DNA from 2 places in the Aminipila sp. genome. Region 1 is predicted to be linked to the other one. Evidence: riboswitches for the same ligand, from Rfam matches in the RefSeq annotation. Region 1 holds a riboswitch; the other holds the start of a gene.

Region 1 (3,212 bases):
CCTATACCTCTTGGTTAGTGTAAAATATATACATTAGCCATGAGGTTTCCAATAGGATAATTTATCTTACTTTTACGAAATAATCCATCAACTTTGTCCAAATTTTTTGTACCTCAACAAAGTCTTGGTAATCTCTTTCTACATTTTTATTATATTTTTCTAAATTTGCCAGTATATTCATGAATTCAGTTGTTCCGAAATAAGTACAAATCGTAGGTAATACCTGCTTAAGTCTTTCTCTCATCTCACTTATTTTTTCACTGTAGCTCTCCTCTTGTGTTATATATAATAATAACGGTTTATATCGAATCCATCCAATACAAGCTTTATAAAAACGTTTGATGACTTTTTCATTATCTGATTTAATAAACTTCAATTTTATTGGTAACACCCCTTCTAACAGGTGATTATAAGTAGAAAAGCCGTCATGAAAGGTATAACAAGGTACTTGTAAAACTTTTCTTTGACTTAAGCAAGTACTCAGAAAAGTATCCTCTCCCCTGGCTCCCATGGGATTATAGAAGGGAAAAACCCGCTGTGGATTTGTAAGATTAATTCCTAAATTTGCACCTGAAATAAACTTAGCATGGTTAATTTCTTCCACATCTTCAGTAATATCGCTAGTTAGTATTTTGGTATCTGCATACGTAACGCCACCGTTCTCCATCACTAACTTAACATTGTCCCAGTTTAGAATATCATTACTGATAGCCTCTATAAAAGATCTAAAATCCATCTCTGTCATTGTATCGTTATATTCGATAAAGGGAATTGGAGAGATATATCCACAATGATACCCATGAGTTAAATCTGCCTGCTCAAGATGCTTTATATGCGTTGAAAGAACATGTTGTCCTCCCCAGACTGCATAGTTTTGAGAGTTTGTCACTGCTACCGGATATTCATCATCATCTAAAAAAATCAAATAATCCATTTCGTTTTTTATAGCGCTGTATAGCACCGCATTACGTTGTGATGCATATCCTTTTCCGAAAATTTTACGTGCTTCTTCCTCATTAATAATATTTTGTTCATTTAAAAATTCAATTTCTTCTTCTATATCACTACAGCCAATATATATAGAACCGTCAATATTCTCAGCTAGATCTGGATGCAGATTAATGTAATCTTTTTTTTGTGTTTTATTATAAGTCAGGTCATACGCAACAATAATGTGTAAACTGATATTATTATTATCGACCAAGCCAGATTCCCTCCAATTATTTATATAACTCCTCAATACCTTGTGGAAGTTTTTTCTTCCAGTGGCGAAACCTACCCCAACTTTTATTTTTTTATCTTTATACAAACTACGCCCTCCTTCTTTTATTGTAGGAAATACTTAAATCCTATTTTCTATAAATAAAAACGCCACAGAAAATATCTGTAGCGTTATTCGATAAAAGGTAATATATTATATTGTTTGTATTCTCTTTTAACGCTTACGAGATTAGCTGACGGATTCGGACGATAAGTACACCCTACACAAATAACATTGTGATTCACCCCAAAATTGGTTCTCCCATTCCATTTCTGGATTCAGCGATTTATTTAATTGTAGGAATGAAATGATAAAATTAAACATTTTTTATTTTTCAATCATTCCTTCTATTAATTTATTATATCATAAAAGACAACAAATTACAATGTCTCTCATTTTATCTTGTAATTAACTAAACTATCATTCTATAATTCAGTCTTTGTTTTCTCTTCATCTTCTATATTTTGAGCCTCTTCGTTAACGATTTCCGTATTTTCTGACTCATCAACATTTTCAGGTAGAGTCTTTTCTTCTACACTCTCTTCATTGGTAACTGTATCTAAAGTGATTAAGTTTTTTGAGATTTTTCTATTGGCTATACCAATGCCTATTAACGCAAATGTCATGCCGCCATATAAAGCGATGGCTTCAAATACTCCTGGAAGTAACTGTGCAGGTATCAGACTTTTCATAACATCATCTGCAGAATATCCCTGCATTACATATTGGGCAACCGTAGATTTAAATATATAAATATCATCTGCTAGTAACGCAATTCCAAGAAGTGCTACAATTGCAGCAACAACATATAAAAGAATTGAAATAGAAAATCGCTTTGGTCCTTCATGAGTTCCTTTGTCTTTAAGTTTCATAATAATTAGTCTCCGTTTCCACCATAAATGGTTTAATAAAAATTTCATATAAACTATATTTTAACATTTTAACTCATCTTTGTGTTGAAAATATGATAAATTTATAAATATTTAAACTGTCAGAACTGCTTTATTCATTAACTTATTCATATCTTAAAGCCTCTATAGGATCCAATTTTGCTGCTTTATTAGCTGGATAGTATCCAAAAAACACTCCTATTGACATGGAAAATGCTACGCTAATAAATATGACAGGCAGAGAAATTTGTAGTGCATTTCCCATAACACTAACAACAATGCCACTTATACCCAGTCCTAATGCTACGCCTATCATTCCTCCTATTCCGCAGATAATAATGGCCTCCACTATAAACTGAAGCCGTATAAACTTTCCTTTTGCACCCAAAGCCTTCCGAATACCAATTTCTCTTGTACGTTCTGTAACCGATACCAACATGATATTCATTACTCCAATACCCCCTACAAGCAGCGATATACCCGCTATAACAGCAATTGACATTTTTACTTTATTCAGCATGTCGGTATAAGAATTCATATCCTGCTGCATATTATAGCCTACGCATTCCCATTTCTTATTTTTGCTGTATATATCACCAAAGTAACTGTTAATATCTTTCAACAAACTTTCTCCACTAACTCCGTAAGCAGGAGAAACCTCAAATCCTCTGAAATTGGTTTCATTCTTAAGTTCCCCTGCTGTGGTTGCTGGAACATAAATAGTAGCCAATTCTTCAAAGCCGCCGGCCATGACCCCTTTATTTTTAGAGCCATTGTCATAGATCCCTATTACTAAAAAAGTGGTCAATTTATCTTGTACAAAAACTTTGATTTCACTTCCCAAGGGTTCATCTCCTTGCTTTTCTATATTATCTGCCAGTTCTCTTGGAATAACAGCAACTTTTCTGGCTCTTTCTACATCCTTATCCTCCAGGTATCTTCCATTTATGACTTTAACCTTTTTTTGTACACTATATCCAGAATTTGTCCCCTGAATATAAACGTTTTCCGGTTTTTTTCCTACTCTCACTTCCCCTGAGCCGCCATCCTGAGTAAAACTT
Region 2 (3,212 bases), on a different contig from region 1:
TGAATATAACCTGGTCCTCTGGAAACAATGTAATTTGGATATATAGGAGTTTTTCCTTGGCCTTTTGGTGCGTTTACTATAAAAGTAGGAATTGCCATACCTGAAGTATAACCTCTCAAATATTCCATAATTTCCATTCCATCTTCAATTGAAGTATTAAAATGAGTGGTTCCCTGTACATGTTTAGCATGAAATATATAATATGGCCTTACTCTGCATTTTAACAATTCCTGATTTAGCACCTTCATAACAAATTTACTATTATTAATACCATTTAACAATACTGCTTGATTTCCAATAGGTATACCAGCATTAGCTAATCTTTCGCAGGCAGCTTTAGATTCATAAGTAATTTCTATTGGATGATTAAAATGAGTATTTACATAAATGGGATGATACTTTTTAAGCATAGAACATAATTTATCAGTAATTCTTTGAGGCATGGTTACTGGGGTTCTGGTTCCCAAACGAATATAATCAACGTGAGAAATATCTTTTAATTGTTTTATAATCCACTCTAATTCTTCATCTGAAAGACATAAAGCATCTCCACCGGTAATTAAAACATCCCTTATTTCCTCATTTTCCTTAATATAGTTTATTGACTCTTGAATGGCGGCACGAGTATTGTGAACATCTTCTTCTCCAATATTTCTTCTTCTCTGGCAATGTCTACAATACATGGCACATTCATTAGTTACATTTATAATTAATCGGTCGGGATATCTTCTGGTTATACATCCTGCTGGGTTTGTAAATTCTTCTCCCATAGGATCAAGATCTGTACATGAATCCTCTAATTCTTTATATGCAGGAATTGATAATAATCTTATTGGATCATACTTGTCATCCGGATGTACTAAACTCAAGTAATAAGGAGAAATTGCCCACCTAAATTTTTTTTCAACTTCTTCAATATTTTTCTTTTCTTTTTCACTTAGATTAATAATTTTACTTAAAGTTTCAGCATCCGTAATCTTATTATCTAATTGCCAATGATAATCATTCCAATCCTCTTCTGAGGCTTTTAACAAACTTAATATTTTATTTTTTCTTTTAACTAGTTCATTTTCCATGTCCATTCCTTTTGTAATTGTCTTTTTTGCTTCCAAAAAATCTTCTATTTTACCCTTTAGTTCATTTGCTCTTTGAATAGATATTTGCCTTTTTTTGTTTTTTTCCATGTACTCCTCCTCACTTTTTGTACGTCTTATATTTCATCTCTTTATTTCTTTAGATATACTTATATCCCCTATATACAAACATATATTCTATTGAAATTTTTCTGTTCCTACACGGAAACAAATATTAAATTAATACAAATAAATAACAGCCTAAATCATATTATCTGTTGTTTGCTCATATTAAATGCTAATCATATATTTTTTTTGAAATAAAGTAAAATAATATATTTAGAATTTGAAATTTAAGAATTTAAGTTATTTTTTAATGAATTGTATTTAAGAATCTTATATTTGATCTGATCCTGCAATATCCCATTCCATAATATATCGATTATGACCTTTTCCATACTCATTACGACTATATTCAATAGGTCTAAATCCAATATGCTTATATAAATTTATTGCAGGTTGATTGTCAACATCAACAGTAAGGTCTATTTTCTCGAAATTTTGTTCTTGCAGATTCTCTGCAATAATTTTAAGGAATTGACGCCCAAAACCATGGCCCTGTATTTCTTTTTCAATAGCAAAATCAAATAGATATGCTTTTTCAGGATTTTCCCAATCTCTCATAAGAATTGCCAGCCCTTTAATGTCTGTTTTCTCTTCTTCTTTTAATATATAAACACTTCCATGCCGAATTTGTGGAACTAGTCCCCATTCATCCATACCTAATTCTCCAAAGATATTCAATCCAAAACTTACCATATTTTGTAAAAGTAATAAATCAAAATCTTGAACTAGATATACTTTAATATTACTAAGATTTATATCTAAATCTTTAATAAATTTACGCGGTAAACGATTAATTTCCTCTAACATTTTATTAATCATATAAAACCCCCTTCAATTGTTACAACAAACGAATTATTTTCCTCCTTTCTTTGTTGGAACTGAAGCCAAAAACACAGAAAGCTACGGTTTTTAAACCGTAGCTAATTTTTTGCACACAAAAAAAATGTATATTATTATATTATACTCCCTTTTCTAATGCTTACGAGATTAGCTGACGGATTCGGGCAGAAAAGACACCCTACACAATACATCTGTGATTCACCCCATAAATTTGGTTCTCCCGTTCAATTTCTTGACTCAGCAACACATTTTATTATTTTATTCTTATTTATTATAACATTTTAGATGTTATAAGTCAAATTTCAATTACTTTCTCTTATATTCACATTTCCCTTGGACAAGAAAAATTTACGCTATAAACTATAGTAAATGGACCTACTTCTTTATTTCCTTTTTCTTTAAAAGAAACTCTTCCACCTATATCAAATTGTATTACTTCCTTTGTTGTCACTATTTTTAAGACATCTAAATCATCTGTCCACATTTTTAAGGGTTCTTCTGTAATTAATTCTATATTTTCGTCGCAACTTTGTATTTTTTTATTATTAATTTCACAAATGGCATAATATTCATCACTCTGCCATAACACCATGTCTGCACTTATTTTATATGGATATGTTTTACCATCATATTCCTGGCTACCTGCAAGTTCTAATCTATAAGCTTCAAATTTTCCATTTTTCATTAATCTGTCCGCAGTCATTTCACTAACTTCTTGTTTTTCAATAAGCTGCATCCTTAATTTTTCAATCCACTCCCCATTTTGTATATCATCTGCCTTATTGCTTAATGTGAGTTTCTCGTAAGGCATAAATTGTTTATCACTCATATTCTCTGAACTATTTACTTGATTACCACAGGCATTTAATGAAAAAAATATTGCAATTAAACTCATTAAAATCAATAATCTGCGCATTTTTCTTCTCCTTATTTACTCTTTATTTTTCACTTTAAATAAGATACTCTAGTGGTTCCACTAATTAGTTTAATTTTACATAAGCTACGCTTTCTGCTATATTTACTGCTTCTTTTACAGTTCCCCTATTTATCGTTATACAAAATTCATATCCACTATCAGTCCACATTAAAATAACACACTCATCTTTTTTTAAAGAATATATTGCTTCTTTTCCATTAACCTTAGTTTTTCCTACCTCACAATTTTCACTATTG

Evidence for each region. A riboswitch is a leader RNA that binds a small molecule or an ion and turns the genes downstream of it on or off. The one in region 1 is predicted to bind cyclic di-AMP.
Region 2: it holds a riboswitch for cyclic di-AMP, as region 1 does, so the genes downstream of both, RTW14_RS12955 (GNAT family N-acetyltransferase) here and RTW14_RS16230 (hypothetical protein) in region 1, are expected to answer to the same signal.

Annotation. Positions count from the first base shown of each region.
Region 1 is NZ_DAMBYD010000013.1:49,565-52,776, forward strand. Features, by position in the region: gene RTW14_RS16230 (hypothetical protein) at 62-1,309, opposite strand; cyclic di-AMP (ydaO/yuaA leader) riboswitch at 1,424-1,555, opposite strand; gene RTW14_RS16235 (hypothetical protein) at 1,687-2,133, opposite strand; gene RTW14_RS16240 (ABC transporter permease) at 2,276-3,212, opposite strand, start outside.
Region 2 is NZ_DAMBYD010000009.1:40,677-43,888, forward strand. Features, by position in the region: gene eam (glutamate 2,3-aminomutase) at 1-1,184, opposite strand, end outside; gene RTW14_RS12955 (GNAT family N-acetyltransferase) at 1,470-2,018, opposite strand; cyclic di-AMP (ydaO/yuaA leader) riboswitch at 2,161-2,292, opposite strand; gene RTW14_RS12960 (hypothetical protein) at 2,362-2,955, opposite strand; gene RTW14_RS12965 (DUF4367 domain-containing protein) at 3,020-3,212, opposite strand, start outside.